Regions from separate parts of the Oceanobacillus sp. CAU 1775 genome, predicted to be linked through region 1. Evidence: riboswitches for the same ligand, from Rfam matches in the RefSeq annotation. Region 1 holds a riboswitch; the other holds the start of a gene.

Evidence for each region. Region 1 has a riboswitch for FMN ahead of ACXYMZ_RS10180 (ECF transporter S component). Riboswitches for the same ligand answer to the same signal wherever they lie in the genome.
Region 2: linked by a shared signal. The riboswitch ahead of ribE (riboflavin synthase) and the one ahead of ACXYMZ_RS10180 (ECF transporter S component) in region 1 are both predicted to bind FMN.

Annotation. Positions count from the first base shown of each region.
Region 1 is NZ_JBTLRO010000005.1:108,725-124,782, reverse strand. Features, by position in the region: gene ACXYMZ_RS10190 (S8 family serine peptidase) at 67-4,323, shown strand; gene ACXYMZ_RS10185 (1,4-dihydroxy-2-naphthoate polyprenyltransferase) at 4,758-5,693, shown strand; gene ACXYMZ_RS10180 (ECF transporter S component) at 5,896-6,471, opposite strand; FMN riboswitch at 6,658-6,802, opposite strand; gene ACXYMZ_RS10175 (isochorismate synthase) at 7,029-8,426, shown strand; gene menD (2-succinyl-5-enolpyruvyl-6-hydroxy-3-cyclohexene-1-carboxylic-acid synthase) at 8,423-10,168, shown strand; gene menH (2-succinyl-6-hydroxy-2,4-cyclohexadiene-1-carboxylate synthase) at 10,173-10,979, shown strand; gene menB (1,4-dihydroxy-2-naphthoyl-CoA synthase) at 11,043-11,861, shown strand; gene ACXYMZ_RS10155 (o-succinylbenzoate--CoA ligase) at 11,927-13,363, shown strand; gene ACXYMZ_RS10150 (hydrolase) at 13,436-13,741, shown strand; gene ytkD (RNA deprotection pyrophosphohydrolase) at 13,912-14,388, shown strand; gene ACXYMZ_RS10140 (ABC transporter permease) at 14,429-15,241, opposite strand; gene ACXYMZ_RS10135 (ABC transporter ATP-binding protein) at 15,238-16,029, opposite strand; gene ACXYMZ_RS10130 (ABC transporter substrate-binding protein) at 16,042-16,058, opposite strand, start outside.
Region 2 is NZ_JBTLRO010000001.1:353,412-369,469, reverse strand. Features, by position in the region: gene argS (arginine--tRNA ligase) at 1-1,572, opposite strand, end outside; gene ACXYMZ_RS01755 (YwiB family protein) at 1,569-2,009, opposite strand; gene ACXYMZ_RS01750 (transglycosylase domain-containing protein) at 2,366-4,384, shown strand; gene ACXYMZ_RS01745 (YwhD family protein) at 4,786-5,301, opposite strand; gene ACXYMZ_RS01740 (HD domain-containing protein) at 5,319-6,620, opposite strand; gene ACXYMZ_RS01735 (lipoate--protein ligase family protein) at 6,825-7,670, shown strand; gene pta (phosphate acetyltransferase) at 7,880-8,857, opposite strand; gene ACXYMZ_RS01725 (cell wall hydrolase) at 9,076-9,498, shown strand; gene gerQ (spore coat protein GerQ) at 9,534-9,959, shown strand; gene ACXYMZ_RS01715 (nucleotidyltransferase family protein) at 10,056-10,601, opposite strand; gene adh (aldehyde dehydrogenase) at 10,802-12,322, shown strand; gene ACXYMZ_RS01705 (DUF779 domain-containing protein) at 12,420-12,782, shown strand; FMN riboswitch at 12,856-13,006, shown strand; gene ribE (riboflavin synthase) at 13,377-14,027, shown strand; partial or broken gene ribB (3,4-dihydroxy-2-butanone-4-phosphate synthase) at 14,057-14,650, shown strand; gene ribH (6,7-dimethyl-8-ribityllumazine synthase) at 14,721-15,185, shown strand; gene ACXYMZ_RS01685 (DUF423 domain-containing protein) at 15,372-15,740, opposite strand; gene ACXYMZ_RS01680 (YwdI family protein) at 15,759-16,052, opposite strand.

The DNA of each region.
Region 1 (16,058 bases):
GGAATTGCTTTGAAATTAAAGAGGAAACGAAGAGTGAAAGCATTTAGTATAGCTGCTTCGGTGTTAATGACATTTTCCTTATTTGCACCAACAGCAGCTTTAGCTCAGCCAAATGGGAATGTTAGTTATTCTTTAAATGATTCCAAGCAAATTGTTGAACAAAAGGTTAGTAATCGATTACTTTCTAACTTTAAGAACGATGACTTTGTTACGTTCTTAGTAAAGTTCAATGATAAAGCAGATGTTCAAAAAGCTGCAAACGAAGCGGTTGCCAAAGCAAATAGTCTCAACCAGTCGAATCAATCCATTGAGCATATTCGACGTTCTGCAGTAATAGCTGAACTAAAAGAAACTTCCTTCAATTCACAACAAAATGTAAAGGCATATATTGAAAAGGAAATAGCTAATGGTAACGCTAAAGATATTCGCTCTTACCATATTGTAAACGGGATGGCCGTAACAGCTACAAGGGAAGTGGCAGAAAAAATTGCTACTTTCACTGAAGTAGAAAAACTATTACCAAATGAAATGCGAGAATTATATACAACAGTAACAGAAGATGCCAAGCGTCCAGAAGCAGAAATTGCAAATGTGGAATGGAACGTTGAGCGTGTCGGTGCCCCTAGTGTTTGGGAGATGGGGATTGATGGTTCGGGCGTTGTTGTTGCAAGTATTGACACAGGTGTACAGTGGGATCATCCAGGTTTGAAAGAAAAATACCGTGGATATGATGCAGCAACTGGAGAAGTTGATCACACGTATAGCTGGTATGATGCTACAGGAAGCGCACAGGTACCATTTGATGATCAAGGCCATGGAACGCACGTAACTGGAACAATGGTCGGATCTGAACCAGATGGGTCAAACCAAGTTGGTGTTGCTCCCGGTGCAAAGTATCTATCTGTAAGAGCATTCACCGCAGCTGGTGGTTCTGACGCAGATTTACTTGATGCTGCAGAGTGGATTCTTGCGCCTGGTGGAGATGCAACAATGGCACCAGATGTAGTAAACAATTCATGGGGCGGTGGGCCAGGTCTGGATGAATGGTACCGCGATGTCGTTATTAACTGGCGAACTGCAGATATTTTTCCAGAGTTCTCTGCTGGTAACACGACATTATTTAACCCAGGTGGTCCAGGATCGATTGCTACTCCAGCGAATTATCCTGAATCATTCGCAACTGGTGCAACAGATATAAATGATGCTTTAGCAAGTTTCTCTCTACAAGGGCCTTCACCATATGAAGGAGATGTGAAGCCAGATATTTCTGCTCCAGGAGTAAATATACGTTCTACTGTACCTGGAAGTGGTTATGAAGGTGGTTGGAATGGAACTTCAATGGCAGGTCCAGCAGTTTCAGCTGTCGTTGCATTAATGCTGCAGGCTGATTCAAGTTTAACCATTGATGAAATTGAAGATATTATAATGATGACTGCTTCGCCATTAACAGATAGCACATTCCCGAATGCCCCAAATATGGGATATGGCTATGGTTTAGTGAATGCATATGATGCTGTATCTTCCCTGATTTCTGGATTAGGTTCCCTACAAGGAACAGTAACGGAGGATGGAGAGGATTTTGATGCTCCAACATACACGCATGAAGCAGTAGATACTACTTTTGAAGGAATGGATTTAGAACTAAGCATTCATGCTGAAGATAATGTTAGTGTTGTTTCAGTAGAAGTAGTTTATAGTGACAAAACAATCGAAGCAGATTTAGTAGATGGCGATTATCGTTCTGGAGAATATACTGTAACAATTCCAGGAGAAGACATTGAAGGAGATGCTTTCACGTACCATTTTGTTATCAATGATTTTGGTGGAAATGAAGTGACGACAGATAGTTATACGATTGATGTTCAACCAGGAATAACAGTTGGTTACTTCCAAGACTTTGAAGGAACACCAGCGGGTTGGACAATCTTTGGTACAAATAGCAGCTGGGAACGTGGGATTCCGACAAGTGGACCTGGTTCAGCTGTTTCAGGTGAAAATGTTTATGCTACAAATTTAAATGGTGATTACAATAGCTCGGAAAACTCGACGTTATTAATGCCACCAATTGATTTACCTGAAGGTGAGTCTTATTTACAATATAGCGAGTGGTTTAATCTTGAGAACAATTGGGATTTCGGCCATGTCTATCTATCAACAGATATGGAAAATTGGACACAGCTCGTTCAGATTACAAATCTTTCGAATGGTTGGTTAGATTCCGAAATAGATTTATCAGCCTATAGTGGCGAAAGAGTTTATATCGGATTCAATATCACATCAGATAGTATTATTAACCGCTCAGGTTGGTATATTGATGATGTGGGGTTATCTGATACGTCACTCGAAGCGACGTCTAACAGAATCTCTCCAGTTATCGGTGGCCCGTCAATCGGTCTTCATGGGACAGGCTTATCACTAGGAGTTATGAATAGCGATTCTCTTAGAGGTGATGCGAACCGAGAAAGAATAGATCCAACAAAATTAACGCCAGCACTACCAGTGAAGAAAACGCCTATTAAAACAGAAGATTTAGCGCCACAAGCATTACCGCTTGGTGCGACAGTTACTGTTTTAGAGAGTGGTCGTTCGGTAAATACAAATCCTGCTGACGGTAGTTATTCATTCTTGCATGCGGCTGGGGAATTCACTGTAGCTGCACATGCATATGGTTATCACCAGAGTGAACAGGCTGTAGAAATTACTGCAGATGAAAGTACTACTGCTAATTTCTTACTTGAAGAGTTAGAGGAGTATACCGTTTCTGGAACAATTACAAACGAAGTAACAGGAGAGCCTGTTTCAGAAGCAACTTTACTACTTGTAGAAGATGCTAACATTACACCAGTTTCTACAGATGAAAATGGAAATTACTCGATCACTGCATATGAAGGTGTGTATACAGTGAAAGTGATGGCAAGCGGTTATCACGGAAAAGAAATCGAAGCGGACTTTACGGTTGATGGAACGTTAGATATCGAGTTAGAACCATTTTACACAGTGCCTGGTGGAGAGATTGGATATGATGATGGTACTGCAGAAAATGCACGTGCTTTCTATGATCCAGGTAATGGTTGGGCAGTAAAAATGTCACTTGAGGAAGGAAGAGAAGCAGCAGTCGTCACAGATGGTGTCTTCCAATTCCATGATTCAGATTGGCCAGTTCCAGGAGGCACAGGGTTTGCCGTTGAAGTCTGGGATGCAAATGGTCCAAATGGAACTCCTGGTGAAAGAATTGCTGGTCCAGTACAAGCAGAAGCAACTCGAAGCCTAGCTGAATGGACAGTTGTAGATTTAAGCGAGTATGGAATCGTTGTAGAGGGTGACTTTTACATGGTTTACATCCAAACAAGCGCAAACACTTCAGCACCTGGTCTAGCAACAGATGAGGATGGACCAAATGCGGAACGAAGCTACCAATACGTTTCAGGCGCATGGACACCATCACCAGCAGCAGAAGGTAATTATATGATCCGCGCTCGCGTAAGCTATGAAGTAGATGAACCAATAATTACTTCTCCAGAAAGCGGGTTAATCACAAATGAAACAGAAATTACGGTTGAGGGGAAAGCATCTCCTGAGACAACTGTAAAATTAGTAAATAACGGTGAAAAAGTATCCACTGTGGAAGTTGCGGGAGATGGCAGCTTTGCAATCCCTACAGAACTAGAAGAAGGAAATAATGAGCTAGTAGCGATTACGATTTTAGATGGGGTAGAAGTGATGGAATCTGAGGTGGTATCTGTAATATTAGATACAGAAGCACCAGAGCTTTCCATTGATTCTCCAAGGAATGGAGATAAGTCGAATCGTGAAACAGTAACAGTAGAAGGTACTGTAGCTGATGCTCATCTTGATTTTGTCGAAGTAAATGGTCAGCGTGCACAAGTGACTGACGGATTTTACTCGAAGCGTATTCTGTTAGATGAAGGACAGAATTCAATCGAAGTAGTTGCTACAGACTTAGCTGGAAATATGGCTACAGAATCAGTAACGCTAAATGTAAAATTCACTGCACCAGAAATTGAAAACATAACTCCTGAAGAGGATGTTTATCTAAATGCTGGTCAAAGTGTGAAATTTGAATTTGATAGTGAGCCTGGATTAAAAGCAACATTCTTTATCCATATGCCACTAACAAATATGACAACAAATGCAACAGAACTTCCAATGATGGAAACAGAGGAAGGGCACTATGTCGGCTACTGGACTGCGATAAGTAATGTGTCTGCAAAAGGCGCAGTAATTGAAGTCAAGGTAGTTGATGCTTATGGAAACGAAGCAAGAAAACAAGCAGATGGTAAATTATTCATTAACATTGAATAATTAACATACCCTACATGATACGAGAAGCCCCCCTTCTCGTATCTTTTTTTGTGCTGGGATTGAGAAGTCACCAGCTAGTAATCCATGATTAGCGATAACTTTATTTTGTTGGTCCCAAAATCGATAACTTCGAAATAGTGACCGATAAACTTATTTTATTGGTCTCAAAATCGGTAGGATTGAAATTAGTGACCGGTAAACTTACTTTATTGGTCCCAAAACCGGTAGCATCGAAATAGTGACCGATAAACTTACTTTATTGGTCTCAAAATCGGTAGCATTGAAATAGTGACCGATAAACTCTATAAGTCAGCTGTTAATCCAACGTTAGCGCTCTTTATCTTACATTTAAAGAGGTGGAAGATTAAAGAAATTGACACTTACCTTTTCTTTCTTTAAAATTGATAGGATAGAAATTTTCAGGGGGAAGAGGAATGCAGACGGTGAAAGACGTGAATGTAAAGGAAGCATTGAATGAAAGATCAGGCTTTAATGTATGGTGGCGATTGATGCGTCCGCATACATTGACAGCTTCTTTTATTCCAGTTTTTGTTGGAACAATGCTGAGTATGATAGATGGACAAATCAATTGGTTTTTATTTGCGGCAATGCTTATTGCTTCAATGTTAATCCAAGCAGCAACAAATATGTTCAATGAATATTATGATTATAAATTAGGTTTAGATACAGAAGAATCCGTTGGCATTGGTGGAACAATTGTACGCGATGGAATAAAACCAAAAACAGTACGAGATTTAGCATTTATATTTTATGGTATTTCGATATTATTAGGAATCTATATTTGTATGGCATCTAGTTGGTGGATTGCGGTTATCGGGTTAGTTTGTATGGCAGTCGGCTATTTATATACTGGAGGGCCAATTCCTATTTCTTATACGCCATTTGGTGAATTATTTTCGGGAGTGCTAATGGGGACGGTAATTATTGCGATTACTTACTTCATTCAAACACTTACATTAACTACGGAAGTGATTTGGATTTCTATTCCAGTTAGTATTTTCATTGGAAGTATAAATTTATCGAACAATATACGTGATCGAGATGGGGATCAATTAGGTGGTAGGAAAACAATCGCCGTTCTTATCGGTAGAGAAAAAGCAATTACATTACTCGCAATCTCATTTGTTGTTGCATACGCGACAACGCTGGGCTTAATTATTGTTGGCATCTTGCCGATTTGGTCAGTAATAACTTTCCTGAGTGGGATTGTAGCGATTTCAGTAATTAAAAACTTCAGAGGAAAAACAGAACCATTAGAAATGATGCCTGCCATGAAAGCAACGGGTAAAACAAATACTTTCTATGGAATTTTATTAAGTATCTCACTGATTTTAAGTATGTTTTTCTGAAATAAATGGTAAAAATCAAACATTGTAATGCTATTGAGGGCAGATACTGATATATTTCGATAAATGCTGATATGGACACAAAATATCCTGATACTGTCACAACTTATCCTGATATAGACACAACTTATCCTGATATCTGCCAGTCAGCATCTTAAAAAATATAAAAGGGTTCATCTCCTCATCTGGAGACGAACCCTTATTTTTATATTGCATTTATTTGTTTTTGTTCGATCCAACTGCGCATTTTGATAAATAGCGGAACGAATAAAATCGCAACGACTATTCCTTTAATAACATTAAATGGTAACACCCCGATAAGGATTGCACCCCATGCTATTTCACTACTCATGTCCCAACCCATAAACCAAGAATATGCTGGTAGGAAAACATAATAGTTCATGACGCTCATTCCAATTGCCATAACAACCGTTCCAGTTATTAAACCAGATACGATACTTTTAACTCCTTTATGGAACTTGTGGTAAATCAATGAAACTGGAAGGACAAACATCACTCCAGCGGCAAAGTTAGCCATGATTCCAATAGGGTCACCGGCACCAGTTACAATTAGGTAGAGCAAGTTCTTAATTAAAACAACAAGCACTCCTGCTAAAGGTGAGAAAATCAGACCAGCCATTAATGCAGGTACATCACTAAAGTCGATTTTCAAATACGGTGGTAAAAATGGTAATGGGAAGTTTAAGAAAAATAATATGAGCGCGATCGTTCCCAGGAGCGCAATAATGATTAACTTAGATAATTGCTTACTTTTTTGCATTATCTATTCCTCCTTCATCTTTTTTAATCGATTCTAACTCGTGATGAAGGATAAGCCTCGCCTAAAATACATCCATAACGCTGTCCAATCTTAAAAGACAGAAAAACCCTAAAGCTAATAGAGGCTTTAGGGCAAAATAAATGCAATAGTAAATAAAGGTACAGAAATAAGCACCAGTATTTGGCTTTACATCTTCTCCCATCCAGACTTTAACTGTCGGTTCTGGAATCACACCAGATCAACCATCATGTATCGCAATGGCTCGTGGACTTAAGTTGTGAAACAACCTATCACCACCGGTCGGGAATTGCACCCTGCCCCGAAGATTAGAATCGATTATTTAGTTACTAAAAATAAGTATACTACAAATTTTATATTATGCAATAGGTTTGCTTGCACAAAAAATTAACGCAGAAATTTAGCATTAATTTTATCAAATAAAATTTTTTTAAGAATTATTGTCGAAAATACAGTCCTTTCCTTGAGAAGTTGGGGAAAAGAGCATAAAATATAATTGGACATTTTTTATTGTGTTTTTTTATCGGAGGGTACCTAAAATGATCGACATAAAAATGGAACAGCTAGAAGCGCGCTTGACTCATGCGATTAAACAGATCAAAGCAAATGAGCGTTATAAGCTTGCTAGCTTTACGAAAGAAATAGATAATAACAATCTGCTTCATGTATTTGAAGCAGCAAAAAGTTTAAATAAAGATAGATTTTTCTGGAGAAGTTCATCGCGTAAATTAACTTTTACAGGTGTAGGAAAAGCAGACACGCTGGAAACGAATGAAGATAGATACACGCAAACAGAAAACCAGTGGAAAGAGTTACTTGATCATGCTTTTGTAGACAATCCATTCGAAGGCATTCCTGGAACAGGGATAGTCGCTTTTGGTGGAATGTCTTTTGATCCATTAGAAGAGAGAACACCGCTTTGGGCAAAATTTAAACAAAGCCAATTTTATATACCAGAAATCATGTTAACGGAATATGAGAATAACTTTTATTTAACTTTAAATATTGTCCTAACGAAAATAGATGATGTAGATAAAGTAGCAGACAAACTTAGAAAAATGAGCCAAGACTTTTTACAAGGTGAACCTTTTGAAGAACAGGATCTAAAGATTGATAAGAAAATTGAAATCAATCCTGAAAAGTGGAAGGAATCTGTAAAGGTTGCGACCAAAGAAATTCAAGAGAAAAAGGCGGAAAAAATCGTGCTTGCTCGTGAAATTAGACTTCACTTCAATGAGGAAGTAAATATCGCATCTGTGTTGGAACAGCTTATTGAAACACAACAGACAAGCTATATCCATGCATTTGAAAGTGATGGCGATTGCTTTATTGGTGCAACACCTGAACGTCTTGTAAAGGTAGAAGATAAAGATTTACTATCGACATGTTTAGCTGGAACTGCGCCTCGAGGAAAGACTGAGGAAGAAGATGCGAAGATTGGTTACCAGCTACTTCATGATGAAAAAAATCTAAGAGAACATGATTTTGTTGTTCAAATGATAAAAAATGCACTGATTAATTCTTGTACGAATGTCGTTATGCCAGAAAAGCCAGTACTTTTCCCATTAAAAAATCTTCAACATTTATATACGCCTGTGACAGGTCAATTAAAAGATGGCTATACGATTTTTGACGTTGTAGCAGCATTGCATCCAACACCTGCACTTGGTGGAACGCCGACTGTAGAATCTCTCGCATTTATTAGAGAACATGAGCTTTTAGATCGTGGTTGGTATGGTGCGCCACTTGGCTGGGTTGACAGTAATAATAACGGAGAATTTGTTGTAGCTATCCGCTCAGGACTTATTCAAGGAAATGAAGCATCATTATTTGCTGGTTGTGGGGTTGTAGCGGATTCTGATCCTGAATTGGAATATGAAGAAACAAAAATTAAATTACTGCCGATGCTAAATGTATTAGGGGGCCAACCTGAATGAATCATACAGAAGTGATAACAAGATATACGACAAACTTTGTCGATGAACTGGTGAAAAGTGGTATTACCGACGTGGTCATATCACCCGGTTCTCGTTCCACACCTTTAGCATTGGCATTTGCTGAACATGAAGCTGCGAAAGAATGGGTCATTATTGATGAAAGATCCGCAGCTTTTTTTGCGCTTGGAATTGCTAAAAAAACGAAGCGAGCAGTTGCCCTTGTCTGTACTTCTGGTACGGCTGCAGCAAATTATTTTCCGGCAATTGTGGAAGCACATTATAGTCGTGTGCCCCTTGTTGTTCTTACGGCAGATCGACCACATGAATTAAGAGACGTCGGAGCCCCACAGGCAATTGAACAAATTGATTTATACGGAAAATATGTTAAATGGTTTCAAGAGATGGCAATTCACGAGGCATCAAGGGAAATGCTGGCATACGTGAGAAACAAGGCAGCTCGAGCCGTCTATATGGCAATGGAAGGAAATCCAGGCCCAGTTCATATGAATATTCCTTTCCGTGAACCATTGATGCTTGATTTTTCCCTAGAAGGACTATGGGAGCATCCAGATTTTAGTACGAAAAACTATGAGCCACCGTTTGACGGAAAAAAACAATTATCAGAAGTGGAAATCGAGAACTTCCTAAAACGCATTGAAAATAAGGAAAGAGGCTTAATTATTTGTGGCCCGCAAACAGATTTTATTGATTTTCCAAAAGCAATAACAACTTTTGCCGAAAAATTAAACTTACCGATATTAGCAGATCCACTTTCCCAATTACGTTCTGGAAAGCATAGCAAAGCAAATATCATTGAAACATTTGACGCTATTTTAAAAAATGAAGAAATCCGAGAAAAATACCAGCCAGACTTTATTATTCGCTTTGGTGCGATGCCAGTTTCAAAACCATACTTGTTCTTTATCAAAGAAAACCGCCATGTACCACAATTCATTGTGGAAAATTATAGTGGCTACAGGGAACCTACAGGGAATGTAACAGAATTTATCTTTTCAGACCCCGTACATTTCTGTGAAGCACTAGCAGAAAAACATACCACGGCTCTGCCAAGCGAATGGTTAAAGCAATGGCAAAACATGAATAAGATTGCGAGAAAACATTTGGAAGCGGATGTAGAGGAAAACATTACAGAGGGGGAGGCCATTCGTGGACTTTCCGCTGTAATTCCTAACGATAGTGTGATGTATGTCGGAAATAGTATGGCTATCCGTGATGTCGATACATTTTTCTTATCCAATGAAAAGAATATTGAAATCCTTGCAAATCGTGGGGCTAATGGAATCGATGGCATGGTATCAAGCGCAATTGGTGCGGCAACAGATAGAACACGTATTACCCTGGTTCTTGGTGACCTTTCGTTTTTCCATGATATGAATGGTCTCCATGCAGCAAAACATTATGAGTTGGATGTGACGATCTTACTTATTAATAATAATGGTGGGGGAATATTTTCATTTCTTTCGCAAGCAGGGGATAAAAAACATTTTGATGCTTTATTTGGCACACCGGTCAATTTGGATTTCGAGACGGTCGCAAAGCTCTATGAAGCTTCCTACTTTGAAGCAACAACAGAAGCTGAGTTAAAAGAAACCTTAAAACAAACCTATAATCAAAAAGGACTTTCTATCGTAGAAGTGAAAACAGATCGAGAAGAGAATGTTACTTGGCATCGTTCGAAATGGCAGGCAATTACGGAAGAATTACTAGAAGACGAGGGCTGATACTTTGTATTTTTCAACAAATGGAACCGATTATCGGTATCAAATCATTGGAGAAGGAACGCCAATAATTTTCTTGCACGGCTTTACTGGAACGAGTGCCACTTGGGAAAACTTTATAAATAACCCTACACCCGGCATGCAATTTATCGTAATCGATATGCCAGGTCATGGGAAAACTAGCGGGGACCGTCTGGTTACGATGGAGGATTTTTGCCATGATCTCCATCAATTTATAAAATATCTGAACCTGGAAAAAGTATATCTTGTTGGCTATTCCATGGGAGGAAGAGCGGCATTATCATACGCTACCAGTTATCCGGAATCACTGTATGGAGTAGTGTTAGAAAGTGCTTCGCCTGGTCTTTCGACGGAAGAAGAGCGAGCGCAAAGAGTAAAAGCAGACGAAAAGCTTATCGAAAAAATTAAGTCTCAAGGCATAGAAGCCTTTGTTGATTTTTGGGAGAACATTCCTTTATTCGATTCCCAGCTAAGTTTAGCCGAAACTGTTCAAGAAAAAATCCGCAAAGAGCGCCTTTCCCAAACCGAAGCAGGACTTATTCAGTCATTAAAAGGAATGGGCACAGGCGCACAAAACTCTAATTGGGATAAATTATTTTCTTTGCAGTTTCCAGTACTTCTAGTCGTAGGAAGTTTAGATGAAAAATTCGTTGCGATTAATGAACAAATGGCTGAGTGGATTCCGAATGTAACGACGGAGATATTTTTCGAAGCAGGCCATGCCGTTCATCTAGAGAAGCCGGAGCTTTTCAAGGAATGTATCCTTGGGTTTGCAAATTATCATACATCATGAGAAAATTAGCATATATCAAGAGATAAGCAAAAAAAATGTTGAATTTGATGAGGAGGAAATGATTTGGCAGTAAAATGGGTTGAAGCTAGAAAATATGAAGAAATCATTTATGAAAAATATAATGGAATAGCAAAAGTTACCATCAATCGTCCTGAAAAACGTAATGCGTTCACGCCACTTACGGTACAGGAAATGATTCATGCGTTCTCTGATGCACGTGATGATTCATCAATTGGTGTTATTATTTTAACTGGACAAGGTGAAAAAGCATTCTGTTCAGGTGGAGACCAATCAGTAAGAGGAAATGGTGGGTATGTAGGAGACGATAATATTCCACGTCTAAACGTACTTGATTTACAACGTTTAATCCGTACCATTCCGAAGCCAGTAATCGCAATGGTATCTGGTTACGCAATTGGTGGAGGCCATGTGCTACACGTCGTATGTGACTTAACAATTGCAGCTGATAACGCAAGATTCGGACAAACAGGTCCAAAAGTAGGAAGCTTTGATGCTGGTTATGGAGCAGGTTACTTAGCAAGAATGGTTGGACATAAACGTGCACGTGAAATTTGGTTCCTATGCCGTCAGTACACTGCAGCAGAAGCTTACGAAATGGGCATGGTAAACACAGTAGTACCATACGAAAGATTAGAAGAAGAAACGATTCAGTGGTGTAATGAAATTCTTGAAATGTCACCAACAGCACTTCGCTTTTTAAAAGCATCGTTCAACGCAGATACAGATGGGCTTGCAGGACTTCAGCAGTTAGGTGGAGACGCAACACTTCTTTATTACACAACACCTGAAGCACAAGAAGGTCGCGATGCATTTAAAGAGAAAAGAAAGCCTGATTTCAAGAAATTCCCACGCTTCCCGTAAAATAATTAAAAACCTTTGCTGAAAAGCAGAGGTTTTATTCAATTTTATAGAAAGGAGCATGATGTATGGCAGAGATTATTCCACACTGGCTAACAAAACAAGCAAATCTCTCCCCAAACCGATTAGCTTTTGAAAGTCACCATGAAAAAAATATAACTTTTAAAGAATTAGAAGAAAATAGTAAAAGTTATGCGAAGAAGCTTGCAACCTTAGGAGTAAAAAAAAGTACCCATATTGGAATATTATCTTCCAATCAACTAGAAATGATTTACGCGATTCATGCGTTAAGTTATCTCGGTGCAGTAGGTGTCCTTTTAAACACAAGGCTTACCGATGAAGAAATTAAATATCAACTGGAAGATGCGAATGTAACGCTTGTCATCACAGATGAACAAGAAGCAAGTCGTGAATTTCAGGATGTTGAGCAGTTTAGTTATGCTGATCTAAAACTAGTACCAGAAACTAGTGCTTCACTTTTAACAGAAATAAACTTAGATGATATTTTCACGATTATGTACACTTCAGGAACGACAGGATTTCCAAAAGGTGTTTTGCATACATATGGAAATCATTGGTGGAATGCTATCGGATCAGCGCTTAATTTAGGGATGCAACAAGAAGATAAATGGCTCATCACACTTCCTTTTTTTCATGTAAGTGGTCTAACTTCTTTAATAAAAAATGTAATCTATGGCATGCCGATTTATTTCATGAAAAAGTTTGACGTAACTGCGGTTCACGAAGCGATCATGACAAAGCAAATTACGATCGTTTCTGTTGTTACAGTAATGGTTCAGCGATTAATTGAGAAACTTGGTGAACAAAAATATCCGGAAACAATGCGCTGTTTTTTACTTGGCGGTGGACCAGCTCCAAAAACAATGCTTGAAACTGCAAAAGAAAAAAGTATTCCCGTTTTTCAAAGCTATGGCATGACGGAAACGACCTCCCAAATAGTTACATTAAGTCCAGAAGATGCTCTCAGGAAACTAGGTTCTGCTGGAAAACCATTACTGCCCGCACAGTTAAAAATTGAAAACCAAGCTGAAGATGGTGTTGGTGAAATTTTTGTAAAAGGTCCAACCGTTACAAAAGGCTATTACAACAACCAAGAAGCAAATCAAGCTACTTTTCATGAAGGTTGGTTAAAGACGGGAGATTTAGGTCGGGTAGATGCAGAAGGATTCTTATATGTGATGGATCGACGCACAGACCTTATTATTTCCGGAGGGGAAAATATTTATCCGTCAGAAATAGAAAACGTGCTAATGAAACTTCCAGAAGTTAAAGAAGCTGGAGTTGTCGGAGTTAAAGATGAAGCATGGGGACAAGTTCCTGTCGCTTATGTGGTTCTTGAAAAAGAAATTTCAGAAGAAGCTATCTTAACTTATGCAGAAACACAGCTTGCAAAATATAAATTACCAAAAAAAATTCATTTCATTGATGCTCTACCTCGCAATGCAGCGAATAAGGTAATGAGGAATCAATTATCCAGTAAGTAGAAATCAATCAGTTGTACTTTTTGTACATGCTTTCTCGTGAGATAGACAAAATATTTACGAGGAGGTTTTTGTATGAAAAAGAAATATTATATAGGGATTAACAATGGTGTGATTACGCAAGATAAAACAAATCAAAATGCCGGATATATTATTTATGCGGATGATCAAGAAATACAACAAGTAAGAAATGAACTGGAAAACATGCAAGACGCGAGTTTAAAGAGTTTTGTGCGTGCCCATATTCCAATCATGCCATATCACAATGATGCTTCAAACGATCAATATGATGCAGGCTTAAGTAACTTGTTTCAGTTGCTTTATGAATTGGGTGACACACAAACAAAAGAACACATCGAATCACTAAACATTTTTTCCTAATCAAGTTATAATTATTGGAAAGGGGACCCTATATGGAATTGATTTATATAGCGTCTTCTTTTCAATATAATTGATTTTTGGATGTTTAAATGAGAGAAGCAAAAGGAATAGAAGTGTTAGACAGTTTCCTTATAAATTGTTGAGAAAAATATAAAAGGTAGTGGATTTACTTGAAGATATTTAAAGATTTTTATAAAAATGAAGTCCAACTGTCTTTTGAAAATCATCCTTTTTCCAAAAGCCCTAAGCATGTTTGGGTGATTTGTCGGTATAAAGGCAGATGGCTCTTAACAAAACACAAGGAGCGGGGGTTAGAGTTCCCTGGAGGTAAAGTAGAGGAAGGGGAAACTGCAGAGCAAGCTGCGATTCGTGAAGTTCACGAGGAAACCGGTGGCATTGTTGAAGAAATTCATTATATTGGCCAATATTATGTAGATGGGAAAAGGGATTATGTTATCAAAAATATTTATTTTGCGAAGATCAATCGTCTGATTGAGCAAGAGACTTATTATGAAACAGATGGGCCTGAGCTTCTAGATAATATCCCGAAAGACGTCAAAGAGAATAAAGGTTATAGTTTTATTATGAAAGATGACATTTTAGGTCATGCTTTAGCATTTATAAAAGAAAATAATTTTCAAAACTAAGAAATCGCCTACTTATTGTATGGCGATTTCTTTTTAATAACTACCCCTTCGAACGATTCCCGATTAGCCAGCGTTCGATTCTTTCTACTGCTTTGTACATTATTGCTGCAAGGATAGCGATGATGACTAAACTTGCCATTACAAGTGTGAAATCGAAGACTTGGAAGCCATAGATGATTAAATAACCCAAACCTTGCTTTGACACTAGATATTCCCCAACGATAACCCCAACCCAAGATAAACCGACGTTCACTTTAAGTGTAGAAATCATCACAGGTAAGGAAGCAGGGAAAATGACTTCTTTATAGATTTGGAGTCTAGTCGCCCCGAAGCTCCTTAGCACATTTGTGTAATTCATATTTACTTCCTGAAAAGCACGATAGACAACCAATGTCGTTACAATGACAGAAATAATGAAACCCATTGTAATGATTGATAAATACCCTGGACCAAATGCAACAATCAAAATCGGCCCTAAAGCTACCTTAGGCATTGCGTTGAAGATTACAAGGTATGGATCCATAATGTTGGCAAACCTCGTTGAATACCATAGGGAAGTCGCAATAAGGACCCCTCCAACTGTACCTAGGATAAATCCTAATAATGTTTCAAATAACGTTACTGTAATATGTGGAAATAGTGTGCCATTCATTATTCGATTAAAAATTAATTCAACAATCCTTGATGGGGAGCTAAATAAGAGAGGGTCAATAAGATACAATCTACTAGCTATTTCCCAAGTTAAAAAGAAAACAACAGCGATAATAATTTGCCAAAAATACACAAGTTTCTTTTCGTTTTTTAATTTCTTTTGATGCGCCCGAAATAACTTATCGCCAGTTTGGTCATTCATTTCAAATCACCTAGTTCTACTGGTGATTTTACATTTTCTAAATCGCTCCATATTTCATCAAATAACCCTTGGAATTTCGGATGTTTTCTAGCGAGCATTGGCGAGTGATCTCTTAATTCGATTGGCACCTCGTAGATATGAGAAATTCTACCTGGATTTGCTTTCATCAAAATAATTCGATCACTCATTGCAATCGCTTCTCCGATATCATGGGTAACGAGAATCGTTGTTTTATGATAATTTTTAAGAATGTTTGCCACAAGCTCTTCAAGTTTCAATTTAGTTTGAAAATCAAGCGATGAAAAAGGTTCATCAAGCAAGAAGATTTCTGGGTCATTAATCAGCGTCCGCACAAGGGCAGCTCTTTGTCGCATCCCACCTGAAAGCGATTCAGGATATTGATCATGAACGTTTTCTAAATCTACTTCTTTCAGCATATCAATCGCTTTTTGGGTAATTTCCTTCGTCTCTCGATTTTGGATTTTCGGGCCTAAAAGTACATTTTCCAGGATTGTTTTCCAAGGATATAAATAATCTTGTTGGAGCATATAGCCGATTTCATCTTTTGTTTCTTTAAGGTTTTTTCCATTTAAATAAATATCGCCTGAAGTATTGGTGACAAGTTTTGCAATGATGGATAGAATGGTTGATTTCCCACAACCGCTTGGACCGAGTAAAGAAATAAATTCTCCAGGCTGTATAGAAAAAGAGATATTATCAAGTGCTTTCTTATAATTATCTGTTGAAAAGTAGTGATGGCTAACGTTCTCTAGTTTCAAAATACTCATCTGAAATCCTCCTTACTCGTTCATCACTT
Region 2 (16,058 bases), on a different contig from region 1:
TTTGTCTTCTGAATCAAGAACTTTTTCTGCATTATAGAAGCTATGCAATAGTGCTGCAAGTTCAAATACATAGTTGGTGATACGCTGTGGAGCGTGCTTCTCTGCTGCATCAGCTATCATTTGCGGGAACTCCCCTAGTTTTTTCAAAAGATCTTGTTCTTTTTCAGAAGTCAGTAACGCGTCATCATATTCTGCTTCAACGTCAAAACCTTTACTTCCTGCTTGTTCAAGCATCGTGCTAATTCTAGCATGTGCGTATTGAACATAATAAACAGGGTTTTCATTTGATTGTGAACGTGCTAGATCCATATCGAAATCAAGTTGTGTATCGTTTGAACGTGCCACAAAGAAATATCTTGTTGCATCGATTCCAACTTCTTCCATGAGGTCTCGCAGGCTAACAGCTTTTCCAGTACGCTTACTCATACGTACCTTCTCGCCGCCTTCAAAGAGATTTACCATCTGAATAATTTTTACATCGAGCTTGCCTTCTGGGTAACCCATTGCTTGAATCGCTGCTTGCATTCTTGCAATATATCCGTGGTGGTCAGAGCCCCACACATTAATTAATTTATCAAAGCCACGTTCTAATTTATTATTATGATAAGCAATATCTGGTGTTAAATACGTGTAGCTACCGTCTTGCTTAATGATGACTCGATCTTTGTCGTCACCGAATGCAGTCGATTTGAACCAAGTTGCACCATCTTTTTCATAGACATAATCTCCTGTGCGCAGTTTATCAATCGCATCAGGAATTTGATTCCCTTCATAAAGCGTGCGCTCAGAGAACCAGTTATCAAAAACAACATGGAAATCCTTCAAATCTCTTTCAATATTTTTCAGAGTTGCTTGTAAGCCATACTCTTTCATATAATCCATGCGTTCTTCATGTGTTTGGTGTAGCCACTTGTCGCCATCAGCTGCAACGATTTCTTTAGCCATGTCGATAATAATCTGACCGTGGTAGCCATCCTCAGGCATCTCTACATCCTGCCCAAGCGCTTGAAGGTAGCGTGCTTCAACAGATAGACCTAGATTATCTATTTGGCTCCCAGCATCATTTATATAATATTCACGTTCTACGTCATAGCCGGCTTTTGCAAAAATATTACAAAGCACATCACCATATGCCGCTCCTCGTGCATGTCCAAGGTGAAGGTCTCCTGTTGGGTTCACAGATACAAACTCAACTTGAACTCTTTCGCCATTTCCTGCATTCGTTTTCCCATAATCCTCGCCTTGCTTCAGAATGGTTGGGATTATTTCACGTAAAAAGTCATCCTTCATGAAAAAGTTAATAAAACCTGGGCCAGCGATTTCAACCTTTTCAATTGATGCTGCATCTTTATCCAACTCTGCTGCGATATCTGCTGCAATTTGTCGTGGTGCTTTTTTAGCGATTCTTGCTAATTGCATAGCTATATTTGTTGCAAAATCACCATGAGATTTATCTTTCGGCTTTTCTAAAATGATCTCTGGAAGCTCAGCTTCTGACGCAAGTTCCGCTGCCATGATCGCTCTACCAACTTCCTGTTTTAATTTATCTTCTGTTTGTTCTAGTACGTTCACTTAGAGTCCTCCTCTACAAATTCAAGCTCCAATGTATGCTTTCTTTCATCTTCTCCATTTAATTTTACTGTGTAATTCATTTCAAGCCTGCCTGCATCTGCTTTTGTCGGCGGGGAGTAGTGAATCTCATCCGTAAAAGTTTCCATAAGAATATTTCCATGTGGGTGTCTGTAAACATTTTCTGTCAACTGGTTCAAACGAAAGTTCTGTTGCATCGTTACAACACCAGTCCGCTTAATCGACACTTTTTCTTGCTGCATCGTGATAAAAGTGTTCGCTTCACCATATCCATCAATCTCTTCTGAATACGTGAGGGCAGCCAAATTATTTCTTTGTTGAAAAATTCCTACTGCTTTCACTTCATTTTTTTCTGTCTCGCCAGCATCTACAATTTTCATTTTTAAACGAATCGATACCTGACTTTTCGGCTGTACCATTTTTATCGCCTCTAACTTTTATTAATGTCCTTATTATAGCGATAATACAGCTACATTATCAATGATTATCTGAAGTTTTCCATTATCACTGTTTAATTCCGTTCAGTTTTTCCCATACTGAAGACAAAGGTGTAAGCGCTCGTTCAGCGACGTACAAACTGGAGCGCTTTGAAATGAGATAAAGGAAACACGGTGAGGTACGAACCGATGTTGACTTATCGATTGGAAAAGTGTGAAGTTTGATAGTCGTTGAGCGCTGGAGCCGGACGTGGCTATACCACTTTAATTAGCTACGAAAAAAAGATTTTATAATTGCTTAAAAAAGGAAAAAGGACAAAACAGGGAGATGGGTTGAAGTGAAATATAGAAAATATCGATATGCTCGGAAATTCACTTCCCTCATGTTTAAACTTGTAGGTTTTGGTGTTTTTGGGCTGCTATGCCTTTTGGTAATTGTATTTTTCATGGGTCCACCACCAATAGCAATGGAAGAAAGCACGACTGTTTACAGCGCGAATAACGTTGTCATCGGGGTAGACGATCAAGATATTAATCGACAAAAAATATCCATCGACGAATTGCCTCGTACATTAAAAGCTGGAACAATCCTAATTGAGGATCAACATTTTTATAAGCATTATGGTTTTGATTTTAAAAGAATCGTAGGGGCAATGTGGAAAAATATTCGCACTGGCTCTTTAAAAGAGGGAGCAAGCACGATTACGCAACAGCTTGCTAGAAATCTTTATTTGACGCATGAAAAGACATGGGAACGTAAATTAAAAGAAGCTTTTTACACCATTCGTCTCGAAATGCATTATTCAAAAGATGAAATTTTGGAGGGTTATTTAAATTCCATTTACTATGGCCATGGTGCTTATGGCATTAAAGCTGCAAGTGAACATTTTTTTAATAAAACAGAGAGCGAATTAACAGATGCTGAGATTGCGATGTTGATTGGGATTCCCAAAGGTCCTACCTACTATTCTCCTTTGAATAATGAAGAAAATGCTAATGCGCGCAAGGATATGATTCTATTGAAAATGTGGTATGAAAAGATATTAAGCGATGCTGACTATCATACCGCTCGTCAACAAAAATTAATATATGCTCCCTTAGAAACCAGTACTCAACCAACATTTGCTCCACACTTTCACGATATTGTGCTTGAGGAAGCGGCAAGCATCCTTGAAATTACAAAAGAAGAAATTCGCTCAAGTGGCTATCAAATTTTCACGACATTAGATGAAAACCTTCAAGAAACGCTGGAGCAGGCATTGCAGGAAAAAATACCTGGAGATAGTGAGCTTGAAGCTGCGGCTATGTCTGTCAATCCAATGACCGGGGCTGTTCTTTCGATGGCAGGCGGGAGAGATTATAAGCAAAGCGAGTTCAACCGTGCAGTGATGGCCGAGCGAATGCCAGGCTCGACCTTTAAGCCTTTTCTCTACTACGCTGCGTTGGAAAGAGGTTATACTCCGCTGACGAAGCAAATGAGTAAGCCTACAACTTTCAAACTTTCGGACGGAAAAAGTTATCAGCCAAGCAATTTTAATCACTACTATGCAAACAAACCAATAACGCTAGCTCAAGCAATCGCACTTTCCGATAATGTTTATGCCGTAAGAACAAACCTTTTTCTCGGCGCAGAAACACTAGCAAGGACGGCAAATAAATTTGGTTTCAAGAATGACTTCCCAGCAGTTCCTTCGCTCGCATTAGGAACTGCTGTTGTTTCGCTTGAGGAAGTTGTTTCCGCCTACGCTATGCTTGCCAACGGTGGGAAAACATTGGAAACATATACGATTGATAAAATTATTGATAGAAATGGAAAAACTATTTTCGAGCATTCCCCAGGTAAACAAAAACAAGCCCTCGATCCGCGGACAACTTTTATACTTAGCCATTTATTAACGGGGACATTTAATCCAAAGCTTAATGGATATATGCCTGTTACTGGTACGAGTATTTCTCATAAACTATCAAGGGAATATGCGGGAAAATCAGGAACAACTCCAAATGATAATTGGATGGTTGGCTATAGCCCGAGTGTTGTAACAGGGGTGTGGACGGGATATGACGATCACCGAATAATTGAAAACGTTGCAGATGCTGCTTATGCAAAAGAGATTTGGGCTGAGGTAATGGAAGCTGCGCATGCCGGGCTCCCTCAAGATAGTTTTCCGACGCCACGCGGAGTAATTGGCCTACCAATCGACATTGAATCCGGACTGCGAGCAGCGCCTGGGTGTGGGGAAAGTATCATTATGTATTTTCTACCAGGGACGGAACCAACGGATTATTGTCAGCAGCAACAAGAGGAGCCTAGTAATCAAGGTCTTTTTGAGAAGTGGTTTCAGTTGTTTTTTAATTAGTATGTAGAGGTTGGTGTTAGGAAGGTTTGGGGAGCGAATTGAGTTGGTAAGTGCGTGGATTTGGAGAGTGAGTGCGCGAATTGAGATGGTAGGTGCGTGGATTGGGAGGGGCAGTGCGCGATTTGAGATGGTAGGTGCGTGGATTGGGAGGGGCAGTGCGCGAATTGAGATGGTAGGTGCGTGGTTTTGGAGGAGCAGTGCGCGGTTTAGCATGGAATGGAGCGAATTTATTATAGGCAAAAAAATAACCAACGATCAGTGAATACCCAGTTCACTCGATGTTGGTTACTTTTCTGTCCTAGCAATTCATGGATAACCCATGTATGTTCATTCTACAAAGTTCTATGTTAAAGTACAACTTTTTATGCTTTTTTTAGGAATTCGTCACAGAAAGTTCAAGATTAGGAATTAAGTGCTGTTTTTAATTCCTCAGAAGAATTCTCCCAAAAATCGTTATTAAACTCAATTAAATATTCGCGTAGCAAGCGTTTTGAAGTATCGTCCATATGGTCTACAATAATTGTTCCTTTTAATGATTTTTCCATATGTTTTACATGCTCGCCCATTGATTTATATGCACGTCTAATTTCACGGTCCACACGAATTTCACTTCCCGCGACACCTGCATAATATATTCCATTTTCATTACGATCTAAATTTACCCAAACAATCCAATATAATTTGCCGTTTGGAACTTCATCTTTGTTAGGTAGCCACTTTACTCGGCGTTCCACTTCACTTCTTGCGTGCATTGCCCCCATATCAAGGTAGGCTTTATTTTCAGTCGGATCAATAATTACCGACGACATATTTTCTAGACTTATTGCACCTGCTCCGTATCCACCATGACCATCTGTTGAGTCATCTTTTATAATCGTAAACATATTTTTCTTTTTCTTTTCTTGTTCATTACTCATGTAGAAAACCCCTTTCTTTATTTCCTTCCCACATACAAGATATCTAGTATTTTCTCTTTTAATGTGGTGTCTTCCATTTCTTCAATCTTCTCTAATGGAAAATATAATTTATGGTCTGTCCGTATTTTACCTGAAATCGATTCAACAATATCGGAATGGCGTGATAGTTCTTTCAGGCTGCCATCTGGAATTTGTAAGTGGATTGGCATGCGCTCTTCCACCTCACCAGGCCGATAAAAATCATATGGCAAGTCAGATGATGAATCAACAATTAAATAATAGTTTGGATCTATATTAGCTTCTATAAATAATTCCTTCAACTCTTCTTTCTTACTCTCGATGGAATCATTATACTCTACATATTTAAATAAATGGCGATTCATGAACCGTTCACATAAATCTCTAAGAATCTCATCTGTTTCTTCCTGCCAAAGTAGGAAATAATACTGAACAATATTTTCATCTAGCTTTAGGTAGTCTTCTAGCTTCACATTTTTTTCAAAGAAAGAAAGAAAATGGATGGGTTCTAGTTTGAATGTATAGTTTGGATTTTCATGTAAGTACTTTGCCCTGTGGAAAATTTTCGAAAGAATCACTTCACCACTACGGGTAACTGGATGGAAATAGACCTGCCAATACATTTGATAACGGCTCATAATGTAATCTTCTACCGCATGCATGCCAGTTGCTTTGATCACTACCTGATCTTTCATCGGGCGCATCACGCGGAGTATTCTTTCCATATCGAAATGTCCGTAACTAACACCTGTATAATAGGCATCCCTTTGGAGGTAATCCATCCGATCAGCATCAATTTGACTAGAAATCAGACTTACGACGAGCTGATTTTCATACGTTTTAGCAATGACATCTGCTACTTTTTGTGAAAAGCCTGGACTCACTTTTTCTAGAATTTCATTTATTTTTGTATTTCCTTTAATGATGGCTTGTGTGAAATATTCATGATCTAGCTCGAAAACTTTTTCAAAGGAATGTGAAAATGGCCCATGTCCCAAATCATGTAGCAATGCTGCACATAAGCTTAATAGACGATCATCTTCATTCCAATGAGGGCGTCCCTCGAAGTTATTTATGATCCGTCTAACAATTTCATAAACTCCTAGAGAATGGTTAAAACGACTATGTTCTGCGCCATGGAAGGTTAAATTTGTTGTACCGAGTTGCTTGATTCTGCGCAAACGCTGAAATTCAGGTGCTGCGATTAAGTCCCAGATCACACGGTCTCGCACATGTACATAACGATGAACCGGGTCTTTAAATACTTTTTCTTCTGACAATTGCTCATCTTTGTATGCCATTTTAATCTCCCCATCCGTTTCAATTTGCTAAGGCTAATCATTTTCATAATTCCTATTTTAGTCTACCTCAATCTACATACAGTTAAATTGAGTCGATTTAAACTGTATGTAGATTGAGATTAGGTTTTGGTAATTATGAAATTGACTCGGTTTACATTCATTATATAATAGATATTAGAATGAACAAACAATAAGGAGACGAACATGAAAAATTGGGATGAGGTAATCCGTTATAATACGTTTCGATATATCAATCATACAGAGCTAGATACCTTTGAGGGCGAGCCTTATACTGCGATGACTTCTTTCGCGATTGACGATGCGCTTGCAACCGCAGTAAGTAATGGTAATTCGCCTCCAACCATACGCTTATGGTCGCATCCTCAAACGATTGTACTCGGGATTCCTGATGCGAGGCTTCCTTATATTGATGAGGGTACGCGTTATTTAAAAGAAATGGGCTACAATGTTATTGTACGAAATTCAGGTGGACTTGCTGTCGCGTTAGATGAGCATGTTTTGAATCTGTCTTTAATCATTCCTGAAGTAAAACAGGTGTCGATTCATGATGCGTATGATGCAATGGTCCGCTTTATTGAATATATGTTCCGTGATCTGACCTCATCCATCAAGGCTTTCGAAATCGTAGGCTCTTATTGTCCAGGAGATTATGATTTAAGTATTGGCGGGCGAAAGTTTGCAGGAATCTCACAACGTCGAATCAAAGAAGCTGCTGCAATTCAAATATATCTAGATGTGGACGGAGAAAGTTTTAAACGGGCTGAGCATATTCAAAGATTTTACCAAATTGCCAAGCAAGGAGAAACGACAAAGTTCGAATATCCCGATGTCGAACCAAGTGTTATGGGATCTTTAGCTGATTTGCTTGGAGTGCCACTGACGGTTGATGATGTGATGCATAGGGTGTATGAAACATTGAATGATTTTAGTGATGAAATAGTTGTCGTGGATTTTTCTGCGGAAGAAAAAGCAACATTTGAAAAGCGCTATCTGCAGATGGTGAAGCGTAATGAAGTTGTGAGTGAGTAGTTGGGTGTGGGATGGAGCGAATTCGGGGTGCGGTCGAGCGAGTTGATCGGTACATGGAGCGAATCAGGTGCCGCGTCGAGCGAGTTGACCGTAGCATGGAGCGATTTGGATGTCGAGTGGAGCGATTTCACACGCACCCACCATACACTATATTTCAAAAATAAAAACTGGCTGGTCCTTTATCCTTCAAAGGCCAGCCAGTTTTATATTTAGTTTTCCATCGCTTGTACTGCTGTGATAATTGCTAGATTATACACATCCTCAGTTGAACAACCCCGAGACAAATCGTTCACAGGTTTATTTAAGCCTTGTAAAATGGGTCCGACTGCTTCAAAGTTGCCGAGGCGCTGGGTGATTTTATAAGCGATATTTCCAGCTTCAAGACTTGGGAAAATAAATACATTCGCATCTCCTTGAATGACCGCATCAGGTGCTTTTTTCTTGGCAACACTTGGAACAAATGCTGCGTCGAATTGAAACTCCCCGTCTATAATAAGACTAGGTTCCTTCTCTCTCGCCATTTCTAGAGCTTTTACAACCTTTTCCGTTTCCGGTGAAACTGCCGATCCCTTTGTTGAAAAACTGAGCATTGCTACTCGAGGATCAATATCAAAAAGCTTTCCTGTTGTCGCACTTTCTATAGCTATTTCAGCTAGATCTTCGGCGTCTGGTGCTATATTGATTGCGCAATCTGCAAAAACATACTTTTCCTCGTCACGCACCATGATGAAAACTCCTGATGTTTTATTGATTCCAGGTTTTGTTTTTATTAATTGTAGCGCAGGGCGCACGGTATCTGATGTTGAATGTACTGCTCCACTTACAAGCCCATCCGCTTTATTTAAATAGGTGAGCATTGTTCCGAAATAATTTCCATTTTGTAAAATCTCACGAGCTTCTTCTTCTGTTGCTTTCCCATTACGGCGTTCAACAAAAGCTGCAACTACCTCGTCAAAATCTTCATATGTTGCCTGGTCAATAATCATACATCGGGAAATATCAATTCGTAATTCTGCTGCTTGTTCTTTCACTTTTTGATCATTACTAATTAAAATTGGCTGTAAAATCCCTTCTTCGCTTAGCCTGCTTGCCGCTCTTAGTATCCGTTCATCTAATGCTTCTGGGAAAATAATTCTTTTATTTGCTGAGGATATTTTCTTAGCTAGTTCTTGAAAAAGAGTACTCAACTTAAAAACCTCCTACTTTTATACGTTCTGTATTCCTTCATTTTACCGAATAGATGATTAGATTGAAAGTAATCTAGTTAAATGTTGTATTCATTCGGATGGACTATTTAGCTTGAATATCTTAAGTCCGAAATGTTTTATCTTTTTCCAGTCATTTTTTTCTTACGCTTGCATACTAATAATTAGTGGGTGATTGCCTTAGGAAGTGAGGGTTTTCGATGTCTGTTGTGGCACATACGGAAAAGGATGTAGATTTATTAGCAAGGTTAATTCGAGCTGAAGCCGAGGGTGAAGGCGATCTTGGGATGCTTATGGCTGGGAATACAGGTGTGAATCGCGTGATTGCTGACTGTCTTGATTTCATTGACATACGTACAATTGAAGCCATGGTTTTTCAGAGTCCTGGTGGTTTTGAAGCAACACAAAAGGGTTACTTTTATCAACGTGCACGCGAACACGAGAAGAACTTAGCTCGACGTCTTCTTAAAGGGGAGCGTCAACATCCTGCAACGAACACATTATGGTTTTTTATGCCTGCAGGTCCTTGTCCTGAACAATGGTATGGACAATGGAATGTAGGTAGATATAAATCCCATTGCTTTTTTGCCCCGACTGCAAGTGATTGTCCGAGTGTGTATTAATTGTTTTTGTGAAGTAGAAGGAGGAGATTCTTTCGATGAATGAAGAAAAAGAAACACCGCAACAACCTGAATATAATTATGGTTTTCAAGCTCCACAGTTTCCACCGAACCCCTATGCCGCTCAGCCGATGCCAATGTTCCAACAAAGACAGATGGCACCACAAGGCACTGGGACTGGTCAAGGGATGCTTCCGATGCAGCAATCTTATATTGAAAATATCCTAAGATTAAACCGTGGAAAGCAAGCAACTGTTCATTTAACTTTTGAAGGTAATAATCAACGAACGTTTACAGGGATTATCGAAGCAGCAGGTAGAGACCATATTATTTTGAGTGAAGAGGGTACTGGAAGAAGAGTGCTTTTATTGATGGTTTATTTGGATTATGTCACTTTTAATGAAGAAATAAATTATGAATATCCATATAGCGATGCACAGTTTGCGAATTATCCACCGAGATAAAAAATACGCATTAATTAAGGTACGATATATAAGATAACATTTAAAAGGAGCTTGATTATTCGAGCTTCTTTTAAATTTATTGTACTACACCAATTTTTAATTATACAATTTTTCCACCCTCTTCCTTACCTCAATTGGCAAGGGCTGTTTCAGTGCATCCTCTATAATTCTTGGATGCTCTACACCATTCCTCATCAAATATTCTTCAATTAAAATCGCCTTTTCTTGTTTGTTTGGAATTAACCAATACAAGATGTACCAATCTTCAAGTGAACATAATGGTATCTCTATTCCATTCACTAATTTGCTAGCTACTATAGATTCCTGTTTATGTGCTAATTTATAAATGCCTACATCATGTTGTATAGCAAGCCCACCCATGACATCTATCTCCACTTTGTTCATCTCGTATTCAGAAAAATATGTTGTACAAAATGGACGTATACTTGTTGCTTCGCACGCACTCCCAATAGATAACATTATTTTATTTAAACGGGCAGCATCTGCTTCATCTACTAATATATCTATATCATTCGGTTTATCTATTAGTTTATAAAAATTTAAGAGTAGTGAACCTCCAACTCCCCAAGTTATCTTGTGTTCATTTAATTCTTCCGCGATAAAAGCCAATGTTTTTAGCAAATGAATTCTCCTCTAGTGTATTGATAGTTTAGCAAGACTATCTAGCTTTTGCTGCTTACCGTGTTTAAATTCTATCCTAGCCTAAGCAGAAATTAAAGTCCTTACTAGTAATTTCTTGTTGCTTCATCACATAAGGTTTAATAAGGACAAACTTTATGCTCTAACACCACGTAAAATATATTCAAGGGAGAGAATTTAAAATGAAGTACAAGAATCCAAACACAGAAGGTGCAGTGATTACATTTAAGGAGCGCTATGATAATTTTATTGGGGGCGAATATGTTCCACCAGTTAACGGGATGTATTTTCAAAATGTTAGCCCTGTTACTGGAGAAGTCTTCTGTGAAATTTCACGATCGACAAAGGAAGATATCCAGTTAGCTGTTGATGCGGCAACGGAAGCGAAAGAAACATGGGGGAAAACCTCTGTTGCAGAGCGTTCAAATATCTTGAATAAAATTGCAGATCGAATCGAGGACAATTTAGAAATGCTTGCAGTCGCTGAGAGCTGGGATAACGGGAAAGCGGTCAGAGAAACATTAGCTGCTGATTTGCCTTTAGCTGTCGATCATTTCCGTTATTTTGCAGGTGCTATCCGCGCACAAGAAGGCGGTATTAGCCAACTTGATAATGATACAATCGCTTATCATTTTCATGAACCTTTAGGAGTTGTTGGACAAATTATTCCGTGGAACTTCCCTCTCTTAATGGCAACATGGAAACTCGCACCAGCACTTGCGACAGGAAATTGTGTCGTACTAAAGCCAGCAGAACAAACGCCAGCATCTATTCATGTTCTACTCGAGTTAATTCATGACTTACTACCACCTGGTGCATTAAATGTAGTAAATGGATTCGGTCTTGAAGCAGGAAAACCTCTCGCGACGAATCCTGGAATAGACAAAGTTGCGTTCACTGGAGAAACGACGACTGGTCGCTTGATTATGCAGTATGCTTCTGAAAATATCATTCCAGTAACATTAGAATTAGGTGGAAAATCACCGAATATCTTTTTTGAAGATGTCATGGAAAAAGATGATGGATTCCTTGATAAAGCAATAGAAGGTTTTGCGATGTTCGCTTTAAACCAAGGGGAAGTTTGTACATGCCCTTCTCGCGCTTTAATCCATGAGTCGATATACGATGAGTTCATGGAACGGGCGATTGCACGTGTGAAGGAAATTAAAATTGGTCACCCACTCGATACATCAACAATGATGGGTGCCCAAGCATCAACAGAGCAGATGGAGAAAATTACCTCCTATCTTGATATTGGAAGGCAAGAAGGTGCGGAAGTTCTGCTTGGCGGGAAAGTTAACAAGCTCGGGGAAGAGTTAGCGAATGGCTATTATGTGGAGCCTACAATCTTTAAAGGCCATAATAAAATGCGTATCTTCCAGGAAGAAATTTTTGGCCCAGTGCTGTCCGTAACAACTTTTAAAGATAAAGCAGAAGCATTAGAAATTGCGAATGATACACTTTACGGTTTAGGTGCAGGCGTTTGGACTAGAAATATCAACACAGCCTACCGTTTTGGTCGCGATATTCAAGCTGGTAGAGTGTGGACAAATACGTATCATCAATATCCAGCACACGCTGCATTTGGCGGCTATAAGAAATCTGGTATTGGACGAGAAAATCATCAAATGATGCTCTCCCATTACCAGCAAACAAAGAACTTGCTTGTTAGTTATAGTGAAGGACCAGCAGGATTGTTTTAAATTTTAGCGTTGGGAAAGTGAGTAATTGTTTTGGAAGCTAATCCGCCTGAAAGATTAGCTTCCTTTTGCATCTATTATATTTTAGGAGGGATTTTAGATGGTTGATCGTGTAGTAGCGACAGATTCTGCTTTAGAACTCATTGAAAAACTCCATAACATTCATGGTCCACTCATGTTTCACCAATCTGGTGGTTGCTGTGACGGTAGCTCGCCAATGTGTTATCCAAGAGATGAATTTCGTACGGGTGATTCCGATGTATTGTTAGGTAAAATTGGAGATACACCCTTCTACATGTCAAAAGATCAATACGAGTACTGGAGGCATACACAACTTATTATTGATGTGGTAGATGGTATAGGTGGCATGTTTTCATTAGAAGGTCCCGAAGGCAAACGCTTTTTGACAAGGTCTCGGGTATTTACGGAGGAAGAACGAAAGGAATTATCTCTTCCTAATTGAAAAATGGTCCACTCTAATCCTTTTCATTGCTTCAGCTAAATGTGTATGCTAACTTTAGAGAAGTATAGTTATTCAATAACTTCGGGGCAAGGTGAAAATCCTTACCGGCGGTGATCAAGCATAACGCTTGTCAGTCCGTGACCCGTTAATCTATCTAATAGATAACGGTGGAGCTAGTGAAACTCTGGCACCGACAGTTAAAGTCTGGATGGGAGAAGTTATTTAGATATACTATGCCATACGCTAAAATCAACCTCTCTATAATTACTGAAAGGAGAGAATCTGAAAACATTTCTAATAATAGCAATAGAGGTATATTTATTTTGCGTATTTTTATTTCATGACGGTTTACGAAGACATCTTTCCAAAAGATGCTTTTTCCACTTTCTTTTCGTAACCGCTCTTCAAACCAATCCTTTCCTTACCACCCATACGCCCCTTGGTGGAAAGTATCCAACAACAATATTTTTTAAATGTTTAACGTAATAAAAATGATTCCTTATAAAATATCTGGACAACCCTTAGAATGTAATTTTTACATTCTTATTAAAGATGTTCATATAAAGAGAATCATATCATTGGAGGTAGATAAAATTGTTTACTGGAATTGTAGAGGAAATTGGACGTATTCAATCCATCCAACGCAACCCCAACTCTTTACAATTTACAATTACCTGTAAAAAGATTTTGGCAGACGTCAGTATTGGCGATAGCATTTCTGTAGACGGTGTTTGCTTAACAGTGAGAGATTATACAGATTCAAACTTTTCAGCAGACGTTATGCCTGAAACAGTAAAATCGACAACACTTCATAAACTGGAAGTAGGTAGTTCTATCAACTTGGAACGCGCCATGGCAGCAAACAGTAGATTTGGTGGTCATTTTGTTAGTGGCCATGTCGATGGAACTGGAGAAATAATTTCTATTAAACGACGTGAGAATGCGATTTATATGGAAATAGAAATCGACCCCAATTTGCTAAGCTATTTCATAGAAAAAGGCTCCGTTACGGTTGATGGAACCTCTCTAACCGTATTTGGTGTGACCGAAAGTGGATTTGTTATTTCACTGATCCCTGTTACACAGTCCGATTCAATAATTGGCCATAAACAGATTGGTGATTTCGTCAATATCGAGTGTGATATGTTGGCTAAATATATCGAAAATCTTCTTAGTAGAAAGACAGAAAAAGCGACAAGTAACATTACAATGTCAACACTTGTCGAGAATGGATTTTTGAATTAAACATACGTTTCGTTAAGAGGTGAAATAACTTGTTTTCAACAGTAGAGCAAGCAATTGAGGAATTAAAATTAGGAAAAGCAATTATTGTTATAGACGATGAAGATCGAGAAAATGAGGGTGACTTTCTTGCTTTAGGTCAGTTTGCAACTCCAGAAATGATTAATTTTATGGCAAGCGAAGGAAAAGGTCTAATTTGTACACCAATAGAAGAACAGTTGGCAGAACAATTGAATCTACCCTTAATGGCTCGTGATAATAGTGATCCATATCGAACAGCATTTACAGTTTCAATCGATCATGTATCAACAAATACAGGTATTTCGGCATTTGAACGTTCGGCAACCATTTTAAGCATGCTGAATTCAACAGCGAGCCCTAAAGATTTTAATAGACCTGGCCATATTTTCCCTTTAATTGCAAAAAAGAACGGTGTATTGGAGCGACAAGGTCATACGGAAGCAGCTGTAGATTTGGCCAAGCTTGCTGGATCAGAGCCAGTCGGAGTCATCTGTGAAATTATGAATGTTGATGGAACAATGGCAAGAGTTCCAGATTTGCAGAAAATAGCAAAGCGCTTTGACTTAGTTATTTTAATGATTAAAGATCTAGTAGAATATCGCAGAGCTGTAGAAAATACAGCTAAAAACTAGTTTGACGTAATAAAAATTATCAGAGTCTGCAGGAGGAAACAGAATGAGTACAATATATGAAGGTCATTTAGTTGGACAAGATTTAAAAATTGGAATTGTAGTTGGTAGGTTTAATGATTTTATTACAAGTAAGCTATTGAGTGGCGCAGAAGATGCATTGCGTCGCCATGGTGTACAAGAAGCGGAAGTTGAAGTCGCCTGGGTACCAGGTGCATTCGAAATCCCTCTTGTAGCAAAGAAAATGGCTAGTTCTAAAAAGTATGATGCTGTCATTACCCTTGGTACGGTGATTCGTGGCTCTACTCCACACTTCGATTTTGTTTGTAATGAAGTGGCTAAGGGTGTTTCTGCAATTAATCTGCAGGAAGGTATTCCAGTTATTTTCGGTGTCATCACAACAGACACAATTGAACAAGCAATTGAACGTGCTGGCACAAAAGCTGGGAATAAAGGTTGGGATGCTGCCACATCAGCAATTGAGATGGCGAATTTACTGAAACAGTTTTAAATTAATTTTGAAGGGGCTTTTCAATGCCAGTGATGGCTTTGAAAAGCCTTTTTCCGTCAGAGCCCTTCCTTCTACTTTCTTGCTTCTCAATTTAACGGTTGACCTATCGAAGTACCTATATGGCACATTTGTCTCTAGAAATAAAAAAAGCAAGCTCATTAGCCTGCTTTTTTTGTATTTCAATTTTTATAAATGCTTCATAATTGCTGTACCCAACAGAACCCAACCAACTAGAAATGCTACTCCACCAATTGGTGTGATCATCGCAAATGTTTTGATTGCGGTTGTTGAGTAAATATATAAACTTCCAGAGAAAAGAATGATTCCAATTAGAAATGCCCAACCAGCACCAGTAAGACTTGCAGCTTGAAACTTCATCATGAGGAATCCTGTAAGTAATATTGCTACCGAATGGAACATCTGGTAGTCGACAGCTTTTTCCCAAGTTCCTAATTGCTTTTCTGTAACTTTCCCTTCTAAACCATGTGCACCAAACGCACCCAATGCAACAGCTAAGAATCCATTAACAATCCCAATAAGTAAAAATAATTTCATTTTGTTTATCTCCTATCTTTAAAAATCAAAAATTGAATCGCCATTTGCATCATCAAAATCTACGGTTGAGCGCTCTTCTTTTTTCGATGGATCCTGCTTTTGCTCACCTAACATCGCTTTGATTTCTTGTTCTGTAATTTCAGATGCTGACGATTTTGTCGTTGCCTCGTTTGATGTATCATCTTCTAGAAATAGCTCACATAATAATTTTACATGACTGATATGTGTTAAGAGCTCTTCTCTAGCATTCGTCTTTTCTTTTGCGAGATTCAATTCCTTGATCATTTTGTTGATAATCGTAATATCCTTCACTATATC